3 regions of the Streptomyces sp. Z423-1 genome follow, and region 2 is predicted to be linked to each of the others. Evidence: riboswitches for the same ligand, from Rfam matches in the RefSeq annotation. Region 2 holds a riboswitch; each other region holds the start of a gene.
The links. A riboswitch is a leader RNA that binds a small molecule or an ion and turns the genes downstream of it on or off. The one in region 2 is predicted to bind cyclic di-AMP.
Positions count from the first base shown of each region.

Region 1: another riboswitch for cyclic di-AMP. It lies ahead of HJD23_RS04365 (LysM peptidoglycan-binding domain-containing M23 family metallopeptidase); the one in region 2 lies ahead of HJD23_RS25235 (transglycosylase family protein).
Region 3: another riboswitch for cyclic di-AMP. It lies ahead of HJD23_RS16680 (transglycosylase SLT domain-containing protein); the one in region 2 lies ahead of HJD23_RS25235 (transglycosylase family protein).

Region 1 covers NZ_CP053109.1:931,598-936,434, reverse strand. Annotated here, with positions in the region: gene HJD23_RS04375 (tyrosine-protein phosphatase) at 1-246, opposite strand, end outside; gene HJD23_RS04370 (alpha-galactosidase) at 451-2,520, shown strand; cyclic di-AMP (ydaO/yuaA leader) riboswitch at 2,829-2,986, shown strand; gene HJD23_RS04365 (LysM peptidoglycan-binding domain-containing M23 family metallopeptidase) at 2,991-3,968, shown strand; gene HJD23_RS04360 (SGNH/GDSL hydrolase family protein) at 4,185-4,837, shown strand, end outside.
Region 2 covers NZ_CP053109.1:5,624,284-5,629,120, reverse strand. Annotated here, with positions in the region: gene HJD23_RS25245 (septum formation initiator family protein) at 1-328, opposite strand, end outside; gene eno (phosphopyruvate hydratase) at 449-1,729, opposite strand; gene HJD23_RS25235 (transglycosylase family protein) at 2,012-2,725, opposite strand; cyclic di-AMP (ydaO/yuaA leader) riboswitch at 2,730-2,909, opposite strand; gene HJD23_RS25230 (transglycosylase family protein) at 3,116-4,285, opposite strand; gene HJD23_RS25225 (cytochrome P450) at 4,518-4,837, opposite strand, start outside.
Region 3 covers NZ_CP053109.1:3,725,576-3,730,412, forward strand. Annotated here, with positions in the region: partial or broken gene HJD23_RS16670 (peptide MFS transporter) at 1-229, shown strand, start outside; partial or broken gene HJD23_RS16675 (CocE/NonD family hydrolase) at 239-1,235, shown strand; cyclic di-AMP (ydaO/yuaA leader) riboswitch at 1,517-1,692, shown strand; gene HJD23_RS16680 (transglycosylase SLT domain-containing protein) at 1,698-2,186, shown strand; gene HJD23_RS16685 (HAD family hydrolase) at 2,180-3,028, opposite strand; gene HJD23_RS16690 (carboxymuconolactone decarboxylase family protein) at 3,094-3,555, opposite strand; gene fahA (fumarylacetoacetase) at 3,763-4,837, shown strand, end outside.

The sequences.
Region 1 (4,837 bases), 4.7 Mb from region 2:
GCCCGGCAGCTCGACGTCCGGGCCCTCCAGCTGCTGGTCCGCGGCGTTGCGGAAGTCGAAGATCGTGTGCAGCCCAAGGGAGGCGAGGAACGCGGCGTCGTCCGCGGTGGCGTGCGCGAGGTGGCCGCTGCGGAACAGCACCCCGTGTCGCACCCGGCGCCCGTCCACGGTCGGCAGTCCGCCCACGTCACGGAAGTTGCGCACTCCGGCCAGCTCCGGCTCGGTCGACGGCACCTGCTGCGTCACGGGGGCTCCCTCCCATCGGCCCCGCCGGCGCGGCTCGTCGACGGGCACGTCCCCCGACGATACGGCACGGATTCCTCGGCCAATGAGTTGTCCACAGGCGGTCACGGGGAGTTGGGGGAGTTGTCCACAGGCATTGCCCCGGGGGCTCCCCGCCCTTGATGATGTTGGTGCTTGAGCGGACCTGTCGGAATCTGTGAGGACTGAATGGTCGAGATCGCCGGGAACGAGCGTACGTGGCTGCTGTCCGGGCCCACGAGCAGCTACGCCGTGCACCTCACTGAGAACGACGAGCTGCTGCATCTGCACTGGGGCCCCAGGATCGCACTCGCCGACGCCGAAGCCCTCGCGGTGCGCCCGCTGCCGGACCACTGGCCCTTCGAGTCCCCGCTCGACGGACGGGAGGAGTACCCGATCGAAGGAGGCCCCCGCTTCGTCCGCCCCGCCCTGTCCGTGCGCACCGACGAGCGACGCGGCACCGAGTGGACCTTCGAGACGTACGAGACCGGCGACGACGAGCTGCGCCTGCGCTTCCGGGACGCGGGGCTGGCGATCACGCTGCACTACCGGATGCGTGACGACGTCGTCGAGCGCTGGGTGACCCTGCACAACGACGGGCCCGTGGTCGAGGTGCTGCGCGCCGACTCCGCCACCTGGACCCTGCCGGACCGCGACCAGTGGCGGCTGTCCCAGCTGCATGGCCGGTGGGCGGCCGAGTCCCGGCTGACCCGGTCGTATCTCACCTACGGCGAGAAGGTCATCGGCAGCCGCCGAGGTCACACCGGGCACCAACACCTGTCGTGGGTGGCGCTGGACGCCGACGCGACCGAGGAGCGCGGCGAGGTGTACGGCTGCGCCCTCGGCTGGTCGGGCTCGTGGCGGATCGCGGTGGCGCACCTGCCGGACGCGCGCGTGCAGATCACCGGCGGCGCCGGCTATGACGACTCGGGGCTGCTGCGGCTGGCCGCGGGGGAGTCCTTCACCACGCCCGTCTTCGCCGGCCTGTGGAGCGACGGCGGCTTCGGCGGGGCCAGCCGGGCGTGGCACGCCTACCAGCGCGCGTACGTCGTGCCCGACGCCGAGCGGGACCGGCCGGTGCTGTTCAACTCCTGGGAGGCCACCGAGTTCGACATCTCCGAGGAGCAGCAGCGGGCGCTCGCGCGGCGGGCCGCGGCGATCGGCGTGGAGCTGTTCGTCGTCGACGACGGCTGGTTCGGGGCGCGCACCAGCGACCGCGCGGGGCTCGGCGACTGGACACCCAACCCCGACCGCTTCCCGGCCGGTCTCAAGCCGCTCGCCGACGACGTGCACGCCCTGGGGATGCAGTTCGGGATCTGGGTGGAACCCGAGATGGTCAACCCGGACAGTGATCTCTACCGCGCCCACCCCGACTGGGTGCAGTTCCAGCCGGGACGAAAGCGGACAGAGATGCGCAATCAGCTCGTACTCAACCTCGCGCGGGAGGATGTCCAGGAGTACCTCTGGGAGCAGCTCCACGCACTCCTCTCCAGTGCGCGCATCGACTACGTCAAGTGGGACTTCAACCGCTGCTTCACGGATGCCGGGTGGCCCGGCGAGCCCTACCCGCAGCGGCTGTGGGTCGACCATGTACGTGCCTTTTATGCCCTTTTGGACCGCCTGCGGGCGGCGCACCCGGGCGTCGCCTTCGAGTCCTGCTCGGGTGGCGGCGGCCGGATCGACCTCGGAGTGCTGAGCCGCACCGACCAGGTGTGGACCTCCGACAACACCGACCCGCTCGACCGGCTCGCCATCCAGCACGGCTTCAGTCAGATCCATCCCGCGCGCGTGATGGCCGCCTGGGTCACCGACAGCCCCAACACCCAGCTGAACGGCCGGATCAGCACACTGCGCTTCCGCTTCGTCAGTGCCATGGCCGGGGTGCTCGGCGTCGGCGGCGACCTCATGCAGTGGACCGACGAGGAGCTGGCCGAGGCGCGGGACTGGGTGGCCCTCTACAAGGAGATCCGGCCCCTCGTGCAGCACGGCGACCTCTACCGGCTGCGGCCGCCGGCCGGTGGGCTCAGTGCCGTGCAGTACGTACGCGGTGACGAGTCCGTCGTCCTCGCCTGGCTTCAGGCGCAGAGCTACGGGGAACCCCTCCCGGCGCTGCGGTTGCGCGGGCTGGATCCGGCAGCGTCGTACGAATGCCGTGAAACGGGCGAAGTGCACCGAGGTGCCGTATTGCTGCATCACGGACTGCGTACGGAATTGCGGGGCGACCTTGATGCGGCTGTTTTCCGGCTGCGTCGCATCTGAGCCTTCTGTCCGAATTAGCCTCTTCATTCCAACTCGCTCTGGAATAAAGGAGCCTGGAGCAGGGTCACGTGAGCAGCGTCATATCTGTGACCCAGCGTCGCTCGTCATGTTCACGTAATTCGCATGGTTTTCAAGGGTCTTTACGGAAAACGGCGGCGCCGTAATGCACGCAGTGTGACCGGAATTCGGGTGAACGGATCACGAAAACGGCGTTCCTGCGCAACCTCTTGCTTGTCCCGTGCGTCTTGGCTCGCTTACGTTCCACACCGATCCGGGCGGAACGCCGAATCCTGCCGCCGCCCGGTGCCCGCGCAAACTCACCCGTGTTCGGCAGGAGCGGGGGACCCACAGGTAGAACCGCCTGTTCCGGTCTCCGGAACGGCTCGGGGTAAAGCCGCGTTTCGGCGCGGCCGGACATCTCCAGTCCGCACCCGACAGCTCACCTCGCAGGCGCCGGAGAGGAATTCGCCATGCCCGCGAAGGGTAAGCACCGCCGTCCGAAGACCCAGCGCTTCACCCGCTCCATCGCCGTCGCCGGAACCGGTGGCGCCGCACTCGCCCTCCCGCTCATGGGGGCCGCCGGTGCCCACGCAGCCACTCCCCAGTCCACCGCGGAAAAGGCCGTTCAGTCGGTCCCGACCCAGAAGACGGCCGTCCAGCAGAAGGCCGCCGAAAAGAAGTCCGCCGCCACGAAGGCAGGTGTGCGGACGTATTCGGTGAAGGTCGGCGACTACCTCTCGAAGATCGCCGACGAGCAGAACGTCAGCGGTGGCTGGCAGCGGCTCTACGAGGACAACCGTGAGGCCGTCGGCGAGAACCCGTCGCTCATCCACCCCGGCCTGAAGCTCACGATCGGCAAGAAGGCCGCGACGAGCAGCGGCAAGCCGTCGTCCGCTTCCGCCGCTTCGCCCAAGTCGGCGGCGTCTGCGCAGACGACGGAGTCCTCGAACGCCTCCGAGTCCGCGGCGCAGTCGTCCGGATCGTCCGAATCCGCCTCCTCCGAGGCCTCCGCCCAGGCCGCCGACACCAGCACCGTCAGCGGCTTCACCGCCCCCGTGGACGGCGCCGCCGTCGGCACCGCCTACCGCGTGGCCGGCAGCATGTGGTCCAGCGGCTACCACACGGGCGTCGACTTCGCCGCCCCGAGCGGCACCCCGCTCAAGGCCGTCGGCGCGGGCACGGTCGTCTCCGCGGGCTGGGCCGGCGCGTACGGCAACCAGGTCGTCATCAAGCTCGCCGACGGGTACTACGCGCAGTACGCCCACCTGTCCGCGCTCTCCGTCTCCAGCGGCCAGAGCGTGAGCGCGGGCCAGCAGATCGGCCTCTCCGGCTCGACCGGCAACTCGACCGGACCGCACCTGCACTTCGAGATCCGCACCACGCCGAACTACGGCTCGGACATCGACCCGGTCGCCTACCTGCGGTCGAAGGGCGTCTCCATCGGCTGACGCGCGCGCCGCTCACACCATCGAAGGCCGGACCCCGATCCCCGGGTCCGGCCTTCGGCGGGTCTTCGGTCACCGGGGCTTATTCCGCAGTTGACCAATCCTTTGGCCGTGGCCTTTGTCACCGTCCGTCAACCCCTTCCTACGGTCGCGTAGGTCACATTCGAAGGGGAATGATGTCCCGACGTGGGAGACGATTCGAAGAATGACAGCAGATCAGTGATCGGGTCGTACGTGGCGGTGGGGGACAGCTTCACCGAGGGCGTCGGCGACCCCGGCCCCGACGGGGCGTTCGTCGGCTGGGCGGACCGGTTCGCCGTACTGCTCGCGGACCGCCGACCCGAAGGCGACTTCCAGTACACCAACCTCGCCGTGCGCGGCAAGCTGCTCGACCAGATCGTGGCGGACCAGGTTCCGCAGGCCATCGAACTCGCCCCGGACCTGGTCTCGTTCTGCGCGGGCGGCAACGACATCATCCGCCCGGGCACCGACCCGGACGACGTGGCCGAGCGCTTCGAGCGGGCGGTCGCCGCGCTGACCGACGCCGTGGGCACCGTGCTGGTGACGACCGGCTTCGACACCCGGGGCGTCCCCTTGCTCAGGCACCTGCGCGGCAAGATCGCCACCTACAACGGGCATGTGCGGGCCATCGCCGACCGGTACGGCTGCCCGGTGCTCGACCTGTGGTCGCTCAAGTCCGTTCAGGACCGCCGCGCCTGGGACGACGACCGGCTGCACCTCTCGCCCGAGGGGCACACGCGCGTGGCGCTGCGCGCCGGTCAGGCACTCGGCCTCGCCGTCCCCGCCGACCCCGAGCAGCCCTGGCCGCCGCGGCCGCCGCGCGGCACCCTCGACGTGCGGCGGGACGACGT
Region 2 (4,837 bases):
GCCGCTCACGGATCTGCTGCTCCGCGTACGCGTCGTCCTGCCAACGTGCCTTGAGATCGCGCAGTTCCTCGACCCGCTGCCGGGCCTGTTCCTTCTGCCGCTGCAGGTCGGCGATCTCGGCGCGCTGGGCGACGTACTGCCTTATCGGGTAGGCGAGGGCGACGACCAGGGAACAGACGACGAGGGCGAGCAGGGCGGCGCGGCCGGTGAGCCGGGAGCGGCGGGCCTGGCGGCGGGTCTGCGAACGGTAGACGCGGGCCGCCGTCTGCTCGCCGAGCAGACGGATCCTGGTCGCGGTGGAGAAACGGTCCCGGTCTCTCACGGCCATCTGGCTTCCGCCTCCCGTCCACGCGCGTACGTCCCCGCACACGGTACGGGACCGGGTACGGGGACGTACGTACGACGCTGCCTACTGGTGTCAGCCAGGGTGTCGGCCGGGTGTCAGCTGTCAGCCCTTGAAGCGGGGGAACGCGCTGCGGCCGGCGTACACCGCGGCGTCGTCGAGGATCTCCTCGATGCGCAGCAGCTGGTTGTACTTGGCGACGCGCTCGGAGCGGGCCGGGGCGCCGGTCTTGATCTGGCCGCAGTTGGTGGCGACGGCGAGGTCGGCGATCGTGACGTCCTCGGTCTCGCCGGAGCGGTGGGACATCATGCACTTGAAGCCGTTGCGCTGGGCCAGCTCGACGGCGTCCAGCGTCTCGGTCAGCGAGCCGATCTGGTTGACCTTGACCAGCAGGGCGTTGGCCGCGCCCTCCTCGATGCCGCGGGCGAGGCGCTCGGGGTTGGTGACGAACAGGTCGTCGCCGACGAGCTGGACCTTGTCACCGAGCTTGGCGGTGATGGTCTTCCAGCCCTCCCAGTCGTCCTCGAACAGCGGGTCCTCGATGGAGACCAGCGGGTACGCCTCGACCAGCTCGGCGTAGTACTCGGTCATCTCGGTGGCCGAGCGCTCCTTGCCCTCGAAGACGTAGACGCCGTCCTTGTAGAACTCGGACGCGGCCACGTCGAGCGCGAGGGCGATCTGCTCGCCGGGGGTGTAGCCGGCCTCCTTGATGGCCTCGAGGATGAGGTCGAGGGCGGCGCGGTTGGAGTCCAGGTTCGGGGCGAAGCCGCCCTCGTCGCCGAGGCCGGTGGCCAGGCCCTTGCTCTTCAGGACCTTCTTCAGGGTGTGGTAGACCTCGGCGCCCCAGCGCAGGGCCTCGGAGAAGGACTCCGCGCCGATCGGGGCGATCATGAACTCCTGGATGTCCACGTTGGAGTCGGCGTGCGAGCCGCCGTTCAGGATGTTCATCATCGGCACCGGCAGCAGGTGCGCGTTGGGGCCGCCCAGGTAGCGGAAGAGGGGGAGGTCGCTGGCCTCGGAGGCGGCGTGCGCGACGGCGAGCGAGACGCCGAGGATGGCGTTGGCGCCGAGGGAGCCCTTGTTGTCGGTGGCGTCCAGGTCGAACATCGCCTGGTCGATCAGGCGCTGCTCGGTGGCGTCGTAGCCGACCAGCTCCGGCCCGATCTGCTCGATGACGGCCAGGACGGCCTTCTCGACGCCCTTGCCGAGGTAACGGTTGGGGTCGCCGTCGCGGAGTTCGATGGCCTCGAAGGCGCCCGTGGAGGCGCCGGACGGGACGGCGGCACGACCCGTGCTGCCGTCGTCGAGGCCGACCTCGACCTCGACCGTGGGGTTGCCTCGGGAGTCCAGGATTTCCCGGGCTACGACGACGTCGATGGACGGCACGAGCATCTCCTTCGTGGATGTGACGCGGTTGAGCAGGACCGCAGCGGCTCTGCGAGACGAGCCTAACCGGCTCCGTGCGATCGGCCAGCCGGTCGCCCACCCCGTGGACGGAACCGAGAGTAAATTGTTTCCGAACGGAACAAAGACGCCGGTGCGTAACGGTGACACAAAAAGCCCCGCCCCGGTGCGTACGGGGGAACACGCACCGGGGCGGGAAGCCCGTGGGGAACGGGGGAGGAACCCTCACGGGGGTCAGCCCCTCGGACCGTAGCTGGACCCGTGTTACTTCAGGTGCAGCTGCTGGCCCGGGTAGATGAGGTCGGCGTCCTCGACGATGTCCTTGTTCAGCTCGAACAGCTTCTCCCAGCCGCCCTTGACGTCGTGCTCGGCGGCGATGGTGCTGAGCGAGTCGCCCTCGACGACCTTGTACTCGCCGTCGCCCTTCTTGACCTTGCCGCCGGTCGGGGTGGTGACCGTCTCCTTCGCGGCCGGACGCTCCTGCGAGCGGGAGGCCGACTGCTGCTCGGTCGCACGCGTGCTGGTCTCGGTGCTCTGCTGGGTGCTCTCCTGCTTGGTGCTCTGCGAGGAGCCGCTGCCGGCGGAGCCGCCGCCGGTGTAGGTGGCGTTCGACAGGCCCTTGCCGCAGTGCGGCCAGGCGCCCTTGCCCTGACCCGCGAGCACCTTCTCGGCGATCTGTATCTGCTGCGCCTTGGTGGCCCGGTCGGCCGTGGCGGCGTACTGCGTACCGCCGTACGCGGCCCAGGTCGAGGCGGAGAACTGCAGGCCGCCGTAGTAGCCGTTGCCGGTGTTGATGGACCAGTTGCCGCCGGACTCGCACTGGGCGACCGCGTCCCACTCGGAGGCGGTGGCGGCGGAGGCGTTGCCGGCCGCCATCAGCGGGGCGGCGACGGCGGCGGCGCCGGTGACGCCGACGGCGGCGATGGCGCGAGCGGTCTTGGACGGACGACGGTGCTTGCCCTTGCCGGAAAACAGCATGGTTGGATCCCCTCACCGACGCCTGCGAGGTGAGCTGTCGGGTTCGGGCCGGTTGAGTTGCCCGGCCACACCTCCGTCGGAGGCGTGGCTTCACCCCAAGCCGGTTCCGGCGCTGAGTCGCCTCAACTGCCGGGCCCGGCACTTACCTTGGGTCCCCCGCTCCTGCCTACGGCGCTTGACGCGACGACTGTTCCCGGGCAGCCGCTGGCAGGATTCGGCGTTGCGGCAACCGGGGCTCGTGTTGGCGAGCGGTCATGACCGTAGACACGCGATCGGCGGAATTTCAAAGACGATCAGGGCTTCTGAGACTCATCCCACACTTTCGCCAAACCGGACATTCGGCTCGAAGTGTGACGTGAACTCCCGCTGTTCGTGGGCCGTTTCCCGCACCTACTCGCCGGCCGACTCGACGCCGACATCCAGCGTCTGACCGGGGAGGATGAGGTCCGGGTCGGCGCCGAGGGAGTCCTTGTTCTCGGCGTAGAGGGTGGACCATCCGCCCTGCACACCAAGGGAGTCGGCGATCCCCGAGAGGCTGTCGCCCTCCCGGACGGTGTATGAACCGTCGCCTGCCGCACGGGTGGTGGCACCACTGCGCGAGGCGTGCCGCCCGGAGGATTCGACGGTACGACCGCCCGCCGCATCCTCGTTCGCGCTGCCCCCGCGGTGCTTGCCGATGCCGAGGAGAGCGCCCGTGTCGGTGAGGTTCGAGGTGCTTGGCGTGCTCGATGACACGTCAGGAGACGAGGAGAATGGGAGGGATTCGCCCGATTCGGGGGATTGGCTGAACCCGGGGAATGTGGGGGATGCGGGGGATGCGGGGGATCCGCTGGACTCGGACCCGGAGGAGGGGGTGGAGGCGCCGGAAGGGGTGGAGGGGGTGGAGGAGGTGGAGCCGGAGGACGGGGTGGATTCGGCCGATTCGGCCGATTCAGCGGATTCGGTGGGATTGATCGAATTCGTGGGTGCATCAGATCCGTTGGGCCCATTGGAACTGTTGGAGCCATTGGACCCGTTGGCCCCACTTGAGCCGTCGGGACTGCCGGTGCCACCGGAGTAGGAGCCACCGGGCGAGTTGGACAATCCAAGCGAGTTGGACAGAATGCCTGAAACGTCGGATCTCGTATCCAACGGAGTGCTCGACGCGTCACCGGCCACACCCGTGTCGACCCGGGCCGACGCGGAGTCCGTGTCGAGCCCCACGAGCGGACCGCAGGTCGCCCACGCGCCGACACCCTGGTCCGCGAGGACCTTCTCGGCGACGGCGATCTGCTGCGAACGGCTGGCCCGGTCCGCGCTCGCGGCGTAGGTGAGGCCGCCGTACTTCTCCCAGTCCGCCTGGGAGAGTTGGAGCCCGCCGTAGTACCCGTTACCCGTGTCGGCACTCCAGGAGCCACCGGTCTCGCACTCCGCGACCCGGTCCCAGGTCGTCCCGCTGGCCGCGCTCGCGCCGGTGGCGCCGAGGAGGGGAATGGCGATGGCTGAGCCGGTCACACCGGCGGCGACGACGAGAGCGGGTGCCTGGCGGGGGCGACGGTGACGACCGTTCCCGGAGAGCATGCGGGGGCCTTTCGCGAGACAGCAAGGACCTGCGGGGCGCCGATGGTGGGGTGCCGCGCTGATGGGTGAACGTATCGGCAGACGATCACTTGTCACAAGTTAATGCCGCGCAGATCACGTGAAGATCACAGAATTGAACGCGTGTCATGTTTGCGCTGGTGACTTGCGCTTGCGTCCCGCCGCTTGTGCCCCCCGGCGTGCCCCGCTTGTGCCCCGCGTGTGTGCCGGTCGGCTACGGCACGGGGGTGAACTCCACCGGCAACGTCCGCAGCCCCCGCATGATGAGCCCGCCGCGCCACCGCAGTTCGCCCGGATCCACCGCGAGTCGCAGGTCCGGCAGGCGGGTGAGGAGGGTGGCGAGCGCGGTCTGGCCCTCCAGGCGGGCGAGGGGCGCGCCGAGGCAGTAGTGGATGCCATGGCCGTAGCCGAGGTGCTGGTTGTCACGGCGGGCGAGGTCGAGGGTGTCCGGGTCCGCGAACCGCTCCGGATCCCGGTCGGCGGCGGCGAGTACGACGAGGACGGGATCGCCGGGTGCGATGTCCTGGCCGCCGA
Region 3 (4,837 bases), 1.9 Mb from region 2:
CCTCGCGCCGCTGGTGGCCGCCCTGTGGGTGCGGATGGGCCACAGCCGGCCGCACGCCTCCCACAAGATCGCCCTTGGTGTCGTCCCCGGCGGCCTGTCCTTCCTCCTCATAGCCCCGCCGACCTCCGGCATGTCGGCCACCACCAAGCTCGCCCCCGCCGCCTTCGCCGGCCTGGTGGTGCCGGCCGCCGCGCCCTGGCTGCGCCGCACGATGCACCCGGTCCACTGAAGCCATCCTCTGGAGTACCTCCCGTACCGCCTGACCGACTGGACCGCGCCCCGCGACCACCAGCGCCACCTCTGGTACGCCGGGTGGTGAACTGGCTGGCCGCGGCTTCAACTCCCTCCAGATCGCGGCCCTTGCGCCCGAGCCGCCCGAGCCGCTCAATGCGATCGTCACGGTCTGCTCCACGGACGATCGCTACGACAACGACGTGCAGTACATGGGAGGTTCCGTCCTCGCCGTGGACATGCACGCGTGGGCGGCGACCATGCTGGCGTTCGTCTGCCGCCCGCCCGATCCGCGGTATGTCGGCGACGCCTGGCGGGACATGCAGCTGCGGCGCCTCGACGAGGTCGAACCCTTTCTGCACACCTGGCTCGACCACCAGAAGCGCGACGACCACTGCCGGCACGGCAGCGTCTGCGAGGACTACGGCGCGATCCGGGCGGCCGTCCTCGCGGTGGGCGGCTGGCACGACCCGTACCGCGACACGGTGCTCCGCCTGGTCGAACACCTCCCGCCCGACCGCGTCCGCGGCCAGATCGGCCCCTGGTCCCACCAGTACCCCGACCGCGGCCTGCCGCCCGGCCCGGCGATCGGCTTCCTCCAGGAGACCCTGCGCCGGCCGCGGGCGCGGCTGCGGCTGACGTCACAGGTGCCCCGCGGCCAGGTCATCACGCGCGTGTGCGATGTGGCGCCGGACGGATCCTCGACCCTGGTGACGCGGGTGTGATGAACCTCTCCGCGCGTGAGGGGCGCGACCGGATCGTGCCGTGGGCCCCGGGCACCACCGAGGACGTCACCTTCGAGGTCTCGCCCCTCGCCTTCGAGGAACCGGAGCAGTCCGAGCCGCACGGCGTCGCCTATCCGGCCCCTCGCCCCATCGGCGAGGACGATCCACTGTCCGTCCACAGAGGACTCCTTGTCCGCAAATGAGGCAATTTGCACCGCCGATGAAGAGGTGACCTTCCATCGGACCTGGGAGAAGCGCATCCCACGGACCGCCGGTTGAGCAGCACTTGGGCGCATTGCCCGAATTGCCGTTCTTCTACTTGCGCGTGAGTTGGCTCACGCGTACGCCTTCACGATCCCCTCACAGAGATCCCGCGATCCGCCTTTACGCGCCGCCGAGTTGCCCCTTGCCGACCGCAAAGGATCAAGCATGGCAAACACGCAGTTCGAAGATCAAATCGCGCAATATATGAATCCGCTACTTGTTTCGGACATGTGCTCTCGCATACGTTCCCGGCCAGTCGGGCGGAACGCCGAATCCTGCCGCCGCCCGCGCCACCCATGACGGACTCACTCACCGCACGGCAGGAGCGGGGGACCCAGGTAAGTCGCCGGGCCGGATGTCGTACGCAACGACACACGGAACGGCTTGGGGTGAAGTCGCACTCGCAAGGGCGCGGCCGGGCACCTCCCCGCCCGAACCCGACAGCTCACCTCGCAGGCGCCGGAGAGGACATCCCCCATGACTGCAAACGGTCAGTACCGCCGCTCCCGCTCTGCCCGCATCGCCCGCAAGCTCGCCGTCGCCGGTACCGGCGTGGCCGTGCTCGCCCTCCCGCTGATGGGGGCCACCAGCGCCTCCGCCGCCACGCCCACGGCCGTCACCACCGCCGCCACGGCCACGACGTACCCGAACAACCTCGACGGCTGGATCCGCGAGTCGCTCGACATCATGGCGCAGCACGGGATTCCGGGCTCGTACAACGGCATCTACCGCAACATCATGCGTGAGTCGTCCGGCAACCCGTACGCCATCAACAACTGGGACTCCAACGCCGCCAAGGGCACCCCGTCGAAGGGCCTGCTCCAGGTCATCGACCCGACCTTCGCCGCCTACCACGTGCCCGGCACCGCCTTCGACCCGTACGACCCGGTCGCCAACATCACCGCCGCCTGCAACTACGCGGCCGCCCGCTACGGCTCCATCGACAACGTCTTCGGCCCCTACTGAGCCCGGGCGAGCAGCCGTTCGAGGACGACGGCGATGCCGTCGTCCTCGTTCGACAGGGTGATCTCGTCGGCCACCGCCTTGAGTTCGGGGTGGGCGTTGGCCATGGCGACGCCGTACGCCGCCCAGTCGAACATGGGGATGTCGTTGGGCATGTCCCCGAAGGCGATGGTCTGCTGCGGACTCAGGCCCAGATAGCGGGCCGCCAGCGCCAGCCCCGTCGCCTTGGTGATGCCGCACGGCTGGAGCTCGACCGTCCCCGGCCCCGACATGGTGACGGTCGCGAGCGAGCCGACCACCGTGCGGGCCACCGCCGCCAACTCGTCGTCGGTCAGGGCCGGATGGCGCAGCAGCACCTTGCTGATCGGCGCGCACCACAGGTCCTCGCGACGGTCGACCCGCACCGCGGGCAGCGTGGGGTGCGGCATCAGATAGCCGGGCTCGATGAGCGTGAGCCCGTCCACGCCGTCCTGGTCGACGGCCGCGTACACCTGGCCGACCTCGGCCTCGATCTTGCCGAGGGCGGTCTCGGCGAGTTCCCGGTCCAACGTGACGGACCACAGCAGACGGTCCGCGCCGGCGTCGTACAACTGCGCGCCCTGCCCGCACACCGCGAGCCCCCCGCCGCCCAGGAACTCCAGCAGCGGTCGCACCCTCGGCGCCGGCCGTCCGGTCACCACCAGATGCCGGGCACCGGCCGCCGAGACCCGCGCGAGCGCGGCGAGCGAACGGTCGGAGACCGTGTCGTCGCCGCGCAGCAGCGTTCCGTCCAGGTCAGTGGCGATGAGGGCGTAGTCGGTACGCGCGTACTCGGTGCGCGCGGCATATGCGGTGGGTGCGGCCATGATCAGAGAATACGGACAACGCACCCACACCGTTCATCCCCAACTATCGTCCGCCTGTCTGCTTTTCACCCCCACGTGGTGCCCGCAGGCTCCTTGATCGTGGTGTTGATGCGGTTGAACAGGTTCGTCAGCGAGATGGTCAGGATCAGCGCCGACAGTTCCTTCTCGTCGAAGTGGTCGGCGACCTCGTCCCACAACACGTCCGGAACCGACTCCTCGGACAGGTCGGCGAGCCGCGTCATCTTCTCCGCGAGCGTCAGCGCGGCGCGCTCGGCGTCGCTGTAGTAGGGCGCGTGCCGCCAGGTGACGACCGATGTGATGCGCTCCTCGCTCACGCCCGCCTTGCGCAGATTGTGCACATGCCCGTACACGCACGCGCCGCATCCGTTGATCTGGCTGACCCGCAGCGCCACGAGCTCCGCGAACTCCTGGGACAGCCCGCCCTCCCCGATGGCCTGGGTGAGGGTGCCGATGCCCTTCATCGCGTTCGGGAGGACGTACGCCGGGTTCGTCATCCGTGCCTGCATGGTGCTGCCTCCTGTTGTCAGTGGCCGGTGCGATGCTTGCTTTCACTGCACTGACGGATCGGGGGCGGTCGTTGTGACGGACCTGAGGGACGAAATTCAGAACATCAAGATCCATTTGTCGCGCTGCAGACACTCCCAAGACAGAGGCCCCAGCCGTAACGTGATCCGCGACCGCATGGACCGCGTACGAAAGTGAGGCAGCACCCCATGCCCCCCTTCGATGTCCCCGAGGGCGACCCCTTCGGCCCGCACAACCTTCCGTACGGCGTGTTCTCGCCCGCCGGCTCCGCCGACCGGACGGTGGGAGTCCGCCTCGGCGACCACGTCCTCGACGCCGGCGCGGCGGCGCTGGCGCTCGGTTCCCCGTACGCCGAACTGCTGGCCCGCCCGACCCTGAACCCGCTGCTCGCCGCGGGCCGCACCGCCTGGTCGGACGTCCGGCGGGCACTGACCGCCTGGGTCACCGTGCCCTCCCACCGCGAGACCCTCGCGCCCCTGCTGCACCCCCTCTCCTCGGTGACCCTGCACCTGCCCTTCGAGGTCGCGGACTACGTCGACTTCTACGCGTCCGAGAACCACGCCCGGAACGTCGGCCGGATCTTCCGCCCCGACGCGGCCGACTCCCTCACCCCCAACTGGAAGCATCTGCCGATCGGTTACCACGGCCGCTCGGGCACGGTCGTCGTCTCCGGCACGGACGTCGCCCGCCCCTGCGGCCAGCGCAAGGCCCCGACCGACGCCGCGCCGGTCTTCGGCCCGTCCGTCCGCCTGGACATCGAGGCCGAGGTCGGCTTCGTGGTCGGCGTCCCGTCGGCGATGGGCACGCCCGTCCCGCTGTCCGGCTTCCGCGACCACGTCTTCGGCCTGTGTCTCCTCAACGACTGGTCCGCCCGCGACATCCAGGCCTGGGAGTACGTCCCTCTCGGCCCGTTCCTCGGCAAGTCCTTCGCCACCTCGGTGTCGGCGTGGATCACCCCGCTGGACGCGCTGGACGAGGCACGGGTGGCGCCGCCGGAGCGGACGCACCCCTTGCTGCCGTACCTGGACGACACCGACGAGGAACCCGGCGGCTACGACCTCCGGATCTCCGTCGCCCTCAACGGCCACGTCATCTCGGAGCCGCCCTTCTCCACCATGTACTGGACGGCCGCCCAGCAGCTCGCCCACATGACCGTCAACGGCGCCTCCCTGCGCACCGGCGACCTGTACGGGTCGGGCACGGTCAGCGGTCCCGGCGAGCGCGAACGCGGCTCTCTCCTCGAACTGACCTGGAACGGCCGCG